Regions from separate parts of the Halomonas sp. ISL-56 genome, predicted to be linked through region 1. Evidence: predicted binding sites of a transcription regulator. Region 1 holds the regulator's gene; each other region holds the start of a gene.
What was found. Region 1 encodes sigma-54, which starts transcription at its own class of promoters, with help from an activator protein. Its sites were predicted from a motif close to TGGCACNNNNNTTGCTNT; they were not measured.

Region 1 (3,101 bases):
GAGCCCCAGCGCATACGTATGACCCTTCAGCCTGAACAATAGGGAGCCGAGCTGTGGCAACTGTTGACACTACGCCGAACCAAATTCTTACGCCGATCAAAACCCTTTATGCCCACCACCTAGCCAAAAGCTACAAACGCCGCCGCGTGGTCAAAGACATCAATTTGGAAATCTGCCAAGGCAGCGTGGTCGGCCTACTTGGCCCGAATGGTGCCGGCAAAACCACCTCGTTCTATATGATTGTCGGGCTGGTAAAATCCGATGCTGGCGAAGTGGGCATCGACGATGTGGATTTAACCCGCGCACCCATGCACGAGCGCGCAGCAGCAGGTATCGGCTATCTCCCCCAGGAGGCGTCTATCTTCCGCAAACTTTCGGTTGCTGACAATATTATGGCGATACTCGAGACGCGCAAAGAGCTCAATCGCAGCGACCGGGAACAGCGCTTGGAAGCGCTACTCGAAGACTTTCATATCACTCACATTCGTGACAACCTCGGCATGAGCCTTTCGGGCGGCGAGCGCAGACGCGTGGAAATTGCACGCTCCTTAGCAACAGAGCCTGCCTTTATTTTGCTCGATGAGCCCTTTGCTGGCGTTGATCCCATTTCTGTGGGCGAAATTAAAACCATCATTCGTGCGCTGAAGCAGCGCCATATCGGTGTACTGATTACCGACCATAACGTGCGTGAAACCCTGGATATTTGCGATATCGCCTATATCGTCGGTGATGGGCAAATCATCGCCAGCGGCTCGCCAGCTTCAATACTTACCAACCAAAAAGTAAGGGATGTTTATTTGGGCGCAGATTTTCGCCTCTAAGATTATTTTCACTTCTAAACTGACTTTTCACCCACTAAATAGCGCTTTACAACAACTTTACTACCAATGGCATGCTTATTGCACTTGCACCCGGCACTCACTCGCACTAGTGTGGAACATTCCGATTAACGAGTGGTTCTCAGATGGTCATGAAAGCTTCTCTCCAACTGCGTATCGGCACACAGCTGACCATGACGCCCCAGTTGCAGCAGGCCATTGCGCTGTTGCAACTTTCGACGCTGGACCTTCGTCAAGAAATTCAGCAGGCCCTAGACGCCAATCCCATGCTGGAGCAAGAAGATGAATTTAGTGAGCAGGCTGTCAGCGAGCCTAAAGAAGAAGAGTGGTCAGAGAGCATCCCTACTGAGCTCTCGGTAGATAGCGACTGGTCAGATACCTATCAAGATATGGGTAGCCAGGGTGGTAGCAGCAGCGAAGGCCCCGACTTTGAGCGCCAGGCAGCCGGACAGAGCCTGCACGGGCACCTGCTGTGGCAACTTGCCATGACCGATTTTAGCGCCCGTGAACAGCTTGTCGCGGAGAGCTTAATCGACGCGCTAGATGCTAATGGCTACCTAACCCAGCCGCTCAACGATATCCGTGAAGGACTTCGTGCCCAGGGCATTGACGGGCTTAGTCAGCGCGAAGTGGAAACCACGCTGCTCAAGCTCCAACAGTTTGAGCCAACCGGTATCTTTGCCCGCGATTTGCGTGAATGCCTGATGCTGCAGCTCGCCGCCCTTCCCGACGATACACCACTGCTGGTTCCCGCCCGCCGTCTCGTTCGGCAGTTTCTTGAAGCGCTCGGCAAGGATGATATGCGCTTGCTTAAGCGCCGTCTCGGGCTTGATGACGAGCAGCTGGCCGATGTTATCCTACTCATTCGCAGCCTCGACCCACGTCCAGGTAGCGCCTACGGCGATACCGACGACAGTTATGTAACGCCCGATCTAGTCGTCCGCCACGACCAAGATGGCTGGCATTTAGAGCTCAACCCAGAGGCCCTGCCACGGCTGCGCATTCAGCCCGACTACGCCAGCTTGATTAAGCGTGCGGACAAAAGCGATGATAACCAGTTTCTCAAAGAGCACCTGCAGGAAGCGCGCTGGCTGATTAAGAGCCTGTCTAGCCGTAACGATACGCTATTGCGGGTTGGTCGCGAAATTATCACCCGACAGATTGGCTTTTTGGAGCACGGCGAAGAGGCCATGAAGCCGCTGATATTGGCCGATATTGCCGAAGCCGTTGAGATGCACGAATCAACTATCTCGCGGGTAACGACGCAGAAATACATTCATACGCCCCGCGGTGTTTTTGAGCTTAAGTACTTTTTCTCGAGCCAGGTGAGCAGCCAAGATGGCGACAGTCACTCCAGTACCGCCATCCGCGCGCGTCTCAAAAAACTGATTCAAGAGGAGCCCCCTGGCAAACCGCTTTCTGACAGCCGCTTAGTCACGCTATTAGGCGAAGGGGGCGTGCAGGTGGCGCGTCGCACGGTGGCTAAATATCGTGAAGCCATGGGCATCCCCTCCTCCAGCGAAAGGCGCCGTTTACGCTAGGCCCTGCTGCCGTTTCAGGGAAACTCTCGACAAGGGCTTTGCAACGCGGCAAAAAGGGTTACAATCGAAGTACAGTCCGATGGATAAGGAGTACGTCAATGCAAGTAAATATCACTGGTCATCACGTAGAACTGACTGACGCCTTGCGTGACTATGTCAACGAAAAGCTTGAGCGTGTAGAGCGCCATTACGACAATATAACTACGGTGCAAGTCACCTTATCAGTGGAGAAAGAGCGCCAGCAGGCCGCCTGTACGCTGCACGCCGCAGGTGCTGACTTACATGCGGAAGCCCTAGACAGTGATATGTACGCCGCTATCGACGCCCTAGCGGATAAAATCGACCGTCAACTCGTTAAACACAAGGAAAAAGCACAAGCTCGCGCCCAAGGCGCAGGTGTGCGTTAATTCAATGACGTTGGAAACCATACTTCCCCCGGAACGCGTTCTATTTGACGTACCCGGGGGCAGCAAAAAAAGGGTGCTGGAGTTTTACAGCACCTTTATTGCCCAAAATATTCCCAGCTTGGACAGCCAAGAAGTGTTTAGCCGTTTAATCGGCCGTGAACGCTTAGGCAGCACCGGTATTGGTAACGGCGTGGCTATTCCCCATGCGCGTAGCCCCCACTGCACCGCCCCTATCGCTGGTTTTTTAAAATTGTCAGAAGCGATTGATTTTGACGCTATCGACGGCGACCCGGTAGACCTGGTGTTTGTACTGT
Region 2 (3,101 bases), on a different contig from region 1:
ATTAGCGCTGATTAATGTTCCAACGTATAAGGTGTGCAACACAGCCGCGACGAAGGCCTCTGGGCACCCGCCGCGGATCTACTACTGAAGTTTTGCTTGAACGTTACTGGCGATGTTTCACCAGGATTTATAAGGCAAGAACTTACCGTTAAGAGTGAGCAGAACTCGGTCGCCTTTGGGGTCTTCGACTTTGTCGACCTCCATGGTGAAATCGATGGCGCTCATAATGCCGTCGCCAAATTTTTCCTGCACCACGTCTTTCAAGGTCTCCCCGTACACACCGACGACCTCATATAGGCGGTAGATAAAAGGATCCTGGGGGATCGCTTCATCCCAGGCCTTGGTGGGGAAAGCCACCAAAGCCTCGGCGACATCGTTCTCCACACCTAGAGTATCGCAAATCTTATGGGCGATATCGGCGCTGGCGCTGTTCATGCCGTAACAGGCGGAGGCCACCCAAACCGGCGACATGCCAACCGCTTTGCCAATATCATCCCAGCTCATTTTCTTGCGCGCTTTGGCGGCGAGCAGGGTGTGACGCATTTCGAGCTTATCCATGAGAGTTCTCCCGTTAAATGGAGGGCGAATAACGCCCCGATCACCGACTGGTCGTCGATCAAGATAAAACCTTTTTAGGCTGCGTACGGACGTGGGTGGTGTAGAGAACCAATCCAACCAAGGTCAAGCCACCGACCAGGTTGCCCAGCACTGTGGGGATTTCGTTCCACATAATGTATTGGTACAGAGTGAAGTCGGCGCCCATCATTAGGCCAATGGGGAACAGGGACATGTTGACCACGGAGTGCTCAAAACCGAGATAGAAAAACACAATAATCGGCATCCACATGGCCATGATTTTGCCGGAAACCGTCGTTGAAATGGCGGCTCCAACGACGCCCATGGATACCATCCAGTTGCAGAACATGCCTCTCAAGAAGAGCACGATCCAACCGGCAAAACCCGCCTCCTGGTAACCTACCGTGCGGCTTTCACCCACGGCCATCATCGTTTGGCCGACAGCGTTGATCTCCTCGGTACCGCCCATGGTGAAATTCAGGTAGCCGAAGATGGCGATAAACAGGGCGCCCCCGAGGTTACCAAGCCCCACCAACCCCCAGCACTTCAGCATTCGCGGTAGAGTGACGCCAGGACGCTTATCGAGCCATGCAATAGGCACTAGCGTAAAAACCCCGGTGAGCAGGTCATAGCCCATCAGATAGAGCATGACGAAGCCCACGGGAAAGAGCAGTGCCCCAATCAAGAAGTTGCCTGTTTGGGTCGTGATGGTGATGGCAAAAATAACCGCCAACGCTAGGGTGGCCCCGGCCATAAAGGCACGAATAAGCGTATCCCGGGTGCCCATATAGACTTTTGACTCACCCTGATCCACCAACTTAGTGACGAACTCACTGGGCATTAGATAAGACATAAGTATGTCTCCTGTGTCATTTCGGTTTATTAACGCCTGGCCCAAGAGTTTTAGTGTTTCTCGAACGGAACAATAAAACCGATGGCTGCGCCATCTTGGTGCGGAAGGGATTCAGCGTGCGACGCTATTGCGCTATCCGTACATGTAGTGCGATTTGTGTGCCAATTCACGCCTTATGAGCTTATCTTATTGTTTTTAAAGATTTAAATTTTATTGTTGTTAACGTTTCTGAAGGGGGAATGGGTTACGAAAAAACGTAATTAACGATATTTCGTTGTTTTAATGACGAAAAGTCGTAAGTGGCGTGGGAATTGAATGCTTATGGGGAAGTAACCTATAGGCATGCGCCAATGTATGAGCATGAACGCACTCACACCGAGGCGCTAATGGGCGGTTGTTCACCCCTTGCAATGATCGTGGTCGACCCCTTTGCTGATCAGTTATTGGCCGCTAATCCTGCCGCCCGCGAAATGCTCAACATGCATGAAACGCTCCCTCTCCAGGCCCCGTTTAGCCACCGCTTGAGTGCGTCGCTGTCGCTCTGGGTGAGCTTTACCGATGAGGCGCTGGTTCAAAAAATGGCTTGGTCGGATGATTTGGTGATGCTAGATATGCTTCGCCAGCCGTATCGAGTTGAGGTTTATGCGCAGCGTATCGACGACTCTGGGCAGCTGTTATTGACGTTGATTGACCGCCATAAAGCCGAGCAGCGGCGGGCAAAAGCGGAACTAGGCCGCCAGCACCGCCAGGGGGAAGTGGGCTGGCAGCGGGTCGAGCAGGTGTTTGAGCGCATTGAGAAGCAAAACCAGCTCATTCTCAGCGCGGCGGGCGAGGGTATTTATGGCCTGGATGCCGAGGGTAAAACGACTTTTGTTAATCCCGCCGCCGAACGTATTTTAGGCTGGAGCACCGAGGATATGGTGGGCCACGACGCGCACCTGATGTTCCATCACACTCACGCCGATGGCAGTCATTTTCCGGTACAGCAGTGCCCAATCCACGCCTCGTTTAGCGATGGCCAGGTGCATCACGTCGACAACGAAGTGTTTTGGCACAAAAATGGCGAAGCGATTCCCGTTGAGTACACCAGCACGCCGATTTTTGAGATGGGCCGTTTGGTCGGGGCAGTGGTGCTGTTTCGCGATATACGTGAACGTAAGCGCGCAGAGCAGCAGTTGCGCGACGCCCTCGCAGAAGTGGAGTCGCTTAAACAGCGTTTGGAATTAGAAAATGAGTATCTTCAAGAAGAGATAAAAGCGGAGCTTAACCATCGTGATATTGTCGGCAACAGCCCGGCGGTGGCAAAGTTAATCCAGCAGATTGAACTGGTCGCTCCCACCAGCGCCAACGTGCTAATTAGCGGTGAATCGGGCACTGGTAAAGAGCTGATTGCCCGCGCCATTCATGCCGGAAGCACGCGTAGCGACCGACCGCTGATTCGGGTGAACTGTGCGGCGATTCCACGCGACTTGTTTGAAAGCGAATTTTTTGGCCATGTTAAGGGGGCGTTTACCGGCGCTGTGCAGGATCGCACCGGGCGTTTTGAACTGGCCCACGGCGGCACGCTGTTTTTGGATGAAGTCGGTGAAATACCCCTGGAGCTACAGAGCAAGCTGTTGCGAGTGTTGCAGGATCAGCAGTTTGAGCGGGTGGGCGATAACCGTACTCGGGA
Region 3 (3,101 bases), on a different contig from region 1:
AATCTAGAATCAGCGCATTGGTGATCACCGTATCCATCACCGTGTCATCGGCGCGCTGACTCTGACCCATGCCGTCACGGATGACTTTGCCGCCGCCAAACTTCACTTCATCACCGTAGTGGGTGGCGTCTTTTTCAACTTCAATCCACAGGTCGGTATCGCCCAGACGCACTCGGTCGCCTACCGTGGGGCCGTACATATCGGCGTAAGCCTGCCGACTGATCTTGTTAACTGGTTTCATTGCTTACCTCCATCGAGCGCACCCATCACATCGCCACGGAAGCCGTAAATTTCCCGCTTGCCCACATAGGGAATCAGCGTGACTTCACGGGTTTGGCCGGGCTCAAAGCGAATCGCCGTGCCTGCGGCCACATCCAAGCGGTAACCCCGCGCCTTAGCGCGATCAAAAGTCAGTGCGGGGTTGGCTTCGGCAAAGTGGTAGTGGGAACCGATTTGAATCGGCCGGTCGCCGGTATTGGCCACTTCCACGCTAATCCGCTCACGGCCCACGCACAGCTCGATATCACCGTCTTTTAACTGATATTCACCAGGAATCATCTGCTTGCTCCTTGGTTTTGTTGTGAGGTGTAAGCACCCATCACACAATAGGTGTATGAACAGTGACCAGTTTGGTGCCGTCGGGGAAGGTGGCTTCCACCTGGACGTCGTCGATCATTTCGGCGACGCCTTCCATCACGTCGTCGCGGCTAAGGATCTCGCGGCCATAGCTCATTAAGTCAGCTACGCTGCGGCCGTCCCGGGCGCCTTCCATAATCTCAAAGCTGATTAGCGCGACCGCTTCGGGGTAGTTGAGCTTTAAACCGCGGGCTTTGCGGCGCTCGGCCAGTTGGGCGGCAGAGAACAGCAGCAGCTTGTCTTTATCTCTCGGGGTTAATTCCATGGCATAGGTCTCCAGCAGTGCATCACAGGGATACTGATTAGGTTAGCCAAATTCGTGGCGTATGTGCGGCGCGGTCGATCCAACGGGGGCGCAGCAGGTGCCAGGCCTGTTCACACAGCGCCCAGGCTTCATTGCGCGAGTTACCTAAATAGCGCAGCAGCAATACGCCATGGCGCACGGTGGCCGCCCAGCGCGGGTTATCCGGGAGTGCTTCACGCAAGGTTTCAATCGCCGCAGGCGCGTCAGCAATGCCCACCGCCCACAGCGTCGCCTGCACAGTGGCACCGCCTTGGCCCCAACGACCTTTAAAGCGTGGGTGAAGCGGATCAAGCGGCTGGCGCTCTAGCCACAGCGGCTTGCCGTCCAGGGTTAAGCGAAAGTGCTGCTCAATGCGCCCGGAAATATAAGGTAACTCGCTGGCCGGGCGGCCTAGCGCCATCACTTCCCAGCCCAGGCAGCGGGCGCTGCCGTGTAGGTCAATCTGGGTGCGCTGCTCGCCCTTGGAGCCATCAAAGGCAATGGTCTCCTGGGGCAGCCACTCAAGGGTCCCGCCATCTTCAACGCTCAACTGGGTGTGCTGCGTCCAGGCAACGCCCTGGCTGTCGGCTTTATAGAGTTTATTGGCGGCTGGCGTGGTGAGTAGCGCATGGGCGCCGCGCTCTACATGGGCGCTGATGGTAAGTGCATCGCCGCTGACCAACCCGCCCGGCGGGTGCAGGACGTAGATATGACACGCCTCATCACTGCCTTCCGGGTAAAACGGACGCTGCACCCGCAGTGGCCCGGTGTGGCGAGCTTGCACCATGCGAGTGGCGCCATCGCGATGGGCAAAGGTGAGCGCCAACGAAGCCGCCCAGTGGCGGCCCTGATCAAAGCGGTGGCCGGAGGCAGCGTGTGGTTTTGCGAGGTCGCACAGAATCATGGGTAGCTATCGCTTCCTTTTCACTAAGCTTATGACAGACAGATATTCACTGTGCCCTTTAACTTAATAGAAGCAATTAATGCGCCAAAATGGTGAAAAACTCTATTGGGCGTTCAAAGCGGGGGTATAAGCCAAATAACATGGCAGACTCCTTCTTCTTTAAGCACTATTTACGCACTAAAAAAGATCAAAGACAGGAAAAAAGCACCAAAAAAGTGCATTAACAGGCCTGGTTTACATTTCCAGCACCATCACTGCACCACGACCCGGTCTCGCCCGCCGCGCTTAGCTTGATAAAGTGCTTGGTCTGCCCGCTGCAGGGAGTGGTGATAGTCAGGATGGCCGTCGTGGAGCGTAACGCCCACGCTAATCGTCACGTTAAGCAGCGTATCCGCGCCCGCGAGCAGCGGCTCTTTAGCCACCGACTGGCGTAACCGCTCAGCAAATAATCGACTACCCTCATGATCGGTATCCACGAGTACAATTAAAAACTCTTCGCCGCCCATGCGGAACACGTAATCTCCGCCCCGGGTGGAGCGGTCAAGAATACTCGCCACCTGCTGCAGCACGCTGTCGCCTGCGTCGTGACCATGGGTGTCGTTGATCGACTTGAAGTGATCGATATCGACCATTAACAGCGCAAAACAGTGCTCCGAATGGCGGGCAATATCGATTTCGCGGCTGAGCACGACCGGTAGAAACTTGCGGTTGAGTAAGCGGGTCAAGCTGTCGCGTCCGGCATCTAAGCCGGAAGCACGCTCGAGTACATCGTCGAGCAGCATCAACACTGTGCGGGTGGCATCTCGAATCTCGCCCAGCGCCTCAAGCCGCTGGCTGGCATCTTCATGTAGCAGGACTTCCAGCCATTCACGATCCACTTGCTGAATATGCCGGGAGATAGTGGCGATCTCCGGCGCGCCCTCAAACGCATGGCACGCTTTATGGAGATACCAAAGACCAAAATCGGAATTGGCTAACTTCGGCAGCGTGGCGATATCCTGCTGGGCGGCCACGGCAAACATCAGCGCATTTTCCCAATTGAGCAGCGCCGAACGCTGGCGCTCACGCTCGTCACCGATGCTTTGAGTGAGGGAAAATAGCTTGTACGCCTCTTCGGTGCGCGCATTACGGTCACTGGCCACTGAGTAGGCGTGGCTCATAATTTCCATGGCCATATCGATATGCTCGGAGACATACACCGAGGCATTGCCTGGGGAGAGCGGGCTTTCAAACGTCGCGTTGATCTGCTGGTAAAACGCCTGCTTAAGCTGTCGCGCC
Region 4 (3,101 bases), on a different contig from region 1:
TGAACACGCCACCTTCGGTCAAGAATGCACGGTCAGCGTCGAGGGCTTCCAGTGCTTGATCCAGGCTGTGCGCGACAGTCGGTACTAACTTGCCTTCTTCTGGCGGCAGGTCGTACAGGTTTTTGTCCATGGCGTCGCCAGGATGGATCTTATTCTTGATGCCGTCGATACCGGCCATCAACATGGCAGAGAAGGCCAAGTAAGGGTTGGCGGTCGGATCAGGGAAGCGCGCTTCTACGCGTTTGCCTTTCGGGCTTGCCGTGTAGGGAATACGGATTGAAGCAGAACGGTTGCGGGCGCTGTAAGCCAGCATAACCGGCGCTTCAAAACCTGGCACCAAACGCTTGTAAGAGTTAGTAGAAGCGTTAGTAAAGGCGTTCAGTGCACGAGCGTGCTTGATGATGCCGCCGATATAGAAAAGCGCCATTTCAGACAGGCCAGCGTACTCGTCACCGGCAAACTGGTTTTGGCCATCTTTCCAGAACGACTGGTGCACGTGCATACCCGAACCGTTATCACCTACCAGCGGCTTCGGCATAAAGGTCGCCGTTTTGCCGTAAGCATGCGCTACGTTGTGGATCACGTACTTCATTTCCTGAACTTCGTCAGCTTTCTTCACCAGCGTGTTGAATTTGACGCCGATTTCGTTCTGACCCGCGTTAGCAACCTCGTGGTGGTGAACCTCGACGGTCTGACCAATCGCTTCCAGGGTATTACACATCGCACCACGAATATCGTGGAAGCTGTCCACCGGAGGAACCGGGAAGTAGCCGCCTTTAACGCGCGGACGGTGACCTAAGTTGCCGCCTTCTACCTGACTATTGGTTGCCCAGGCACCTTCGTCAGAAGTAATTTTATACATGGAACCCTGAATGTCAGACTTCCAATGCACTTCGTCAAAGATGAAAAACTCAGGCTCAGGACCGAAAAACGCGGTATCACCCAGACCCGTAGACTCTAGATAAGCTTCGGCGCGCTTGGCAATGGAGCGCGGATCACGATCGTAGCCCTGCATAGTGGCCGGCTCGATGATGTCGCAACGCAGAACCAGCGTTGCATCCTCGGTGAAGGGGTCGAGGTAGCCTGTACCATCTTCCGGGCTCAGAATCATGTCGGATTCGTTGATGCCCTTCCAACCTTCGATAGAAGAGCCATCAAACATTTGGCCATTCTCGAAAAATTCTTCGTTCACATCGCGAGCGGGCACGGTAACGTGCTGTTCTTTACCGCGCGTGTCGGTAAAACGCAGGTCTACCCATTTAACATCGTGTTCTTCAATTAGCGCGAGAGTCTTGGCTGACATAGTGTCCTCCGGTATGAGCGTGGCTTAAAGCTAACGACAGTAAGCTACCGATAAAAGTGTTGTTCGACAAAATACGTGCTAAACCGCACGTTTGTCATTCTTGTTCGCTCAACGTTTGCCTGACATTTTTCACAAATCGCTCAGCGAGCATTTCAGACCGGCTATCGTTTTAGCACGCCGCAAGGCTTATGCCTACGGCCCGCTAGCCGCTTCCAAATATAATGCAGAGAGCATGCCAACACTGCACCAATATGGCATAAAAAGACAACAACTAACTGTTTTATAACTATTAAAAAATGGATCTCAATGCCTCTTGATGACGCATAATTGTTAAAGCAGGCTTCTAAAGCCGCTTAAAAAAACCATAACGCACCAAAATAGAACAAAAATAATTCTTTATGCGCACTTTTAGTGCATTAAATATACTGAATACTCTTTTGGGGCTCGCAAGTTTTTTTACTTGCTACCCAAATAAACCAGATACTACAATAAATTACAATTTGATAGGTTTGCTCACAGTCGGAGTCGGCAAATGGGATCGGTCTGCTTTATTGTTGACGCCATGGTGACGGGTGAAATGTTGCCACGCCACTTAAAATCCATACGTGAATCCGGTGTTGCCGACCATTTGCTGCCTATTTTGGTGACGGCCACTCATGCCCAAGAACGGCTGAGTGCTATCGAGCAGCGTTACCACACTCACTCGCTAATTACCCCGGTGCGGCCCCTAGGGGCTCGCCTCAATAAAGCGGCGTCTGCCAGTCAAGCAGAGTGGCTAATCATTGCGCTGCAGAAAAAACCACTGCCATCCGACCTCTGGGGTGCGCTCTACCCACAGCTCAACACCTACAGTCTTGACGCCTTAATTATCGGTTTCACCCAACCATCGCTGCCGGAACGCATTCTACGGCGCTTATTGGTTAGCGCCTTGATATTCCCGCCCTACATTGCCGTTAGGCGAGCGTGGCTTGAACGCTTGGGCGGCTTTGACCCTGAGCTGGACGATAGCAGAGCGATAGATGATTTCCTGCAGCGTTTACACGCCTTCCCCACCCGTTTGAAAAGCTACAGCGGACATTTGCTTAGCCAAGCAGAAGAGCCAGCTACCCGCACGTTGCCTAACGCACCCGATACGATTTGCACGCCTCGTCCCTGATACGCTTTCTGCCGCTACTCACTAGCGCTTTCTTTACCGGCCTGTTTTAACTGGGCTGTCTTTACTGGCTTATCTTCACTAACCTAGCTTTACTAACCTAGCTTTACTAACCTAGCTTTACTAACCTTGTTTTACTAACCTTGCTTTACTAACTTACCTTCAACCGCTTGCCGAACAGCATCGCGCCAAGTGTGGTGGTATTAGCCAGCTTATTAAGCGACGCCGACCCCACTACGCCCACCACCAAAAGCACCAGGGCATACGCTCCTATCGGTAGCGACAAAGGCTCAATAGCCAGATCGGCAAGCACAAAGAACATCGGGTGAGCCAAGTAGATACCAAACGAATACGCATTGATGTGGCGCACCCACATAGGCGCAGGCCGCCCGGCCAAGTAACGCATGGCGCAAAGCGTAAATAGCACGAAGAAAGGAATCACCCACACCTCTTTAGAAGAGAATGCCAGCCAGCCCGCAAAGGTCGCGGCAATAATCAGCGCCACCAGCAGCGCCAGCCATACCGGGCGTGCCATTTGCTGCATCCAGGCAGGCCGCGCCAGAAACAAGCCCTCAGGAGCTAACGGGTAGTAGCGCACCAACACCAGCGCCAGGAAAAATACATAGATCCACCCCAGCGGGGCAA

Region 2: the regulator sigma-54 is predicted to act here: its motif matches at 1,576-1,593, upstream of J7J49_RS00050 (formate/nitrite transporter family protein).
Region 3: the regulator sigma-54 is predicted to act here: its motif matches at 1,893-1,910, upstream of J7J49_RS16475 (urease accessory protein UreD).
Region 4: the regulator sigma-54 is predicted to act here: its motif matches at 1,524-1,541, upstream of glnA (glutamate--ammonia ligase).

Annotation. Positions count from the first base shown of each region.
Region 1 covers NZ_JAGGRO010000016.1:153,734-156,834, reverse strand. The annotation lists gene lptA (lipopolysaccharide transport periplasmic protein LptA) at 1-42, shown strand, start outside; gene lptB (LPS export ABC transporter ATP-binding protein) at 96-821, shown strand; gene J7J49_RS14330 (RNA polymerase factor sigma-54) at 965-2,380, shown strand; gene hpf (ribosome hibernation-promoting factor, HPF/YfiA family) at 2,479-2,787, shown strand; gene J7J49_RS14320 (PTS sugar transporter subunit IIA) at 2,792-3,101, shown strand, end outside.
Region 2 covers NZ_JAGGRO010000001.1:12,496-15,596, reverse strand. The annotation lists gene cynS (cyanase) at 118-558, opposite strand; gene J7J49_RS00050 (formate/nitrite transporter family protein) at 617-1,429, opposite strand; gene J7J49_RS00045 (sigma-54 interaction domain-containing protein) at 1,780-3,101, shown strand, end outside.
Region 3 covers NZ_JAGGRO010000019.1:138,054-141,154, reverse strand. The annotation lists gene ureC (urease subunit alpha) at 1-241, opposite strand, end outside; gene J7J49_RS16485 (urease subunit beta) at 238-558, opposite strand; gene J7J49_RS16480 (urease subunit gamma) at 599-901, opposite strand; gene J7J49_RS16475 (urease accessory protein UreD) at 939-1,823, opposite strand; gene J7J49_RS16470 (diguanylate cyclase) at 2,075-3,101, opposite strand, start outside.
Region 4 covers NZ_JAGGRO010000004.1:147,353-150,453, forward strand. The annotation lists gene glnA (glutamate--ammonia ligase) at 1-1,303, opposite strand, end outside; gene J7J49_RS02790 (glycosyltransferase family A protein) at 1,836-2,459, shown strand; gene J7J49_RS02795 (acyltransferase family protein) at 2,608-3,101, opposite strand, start outside.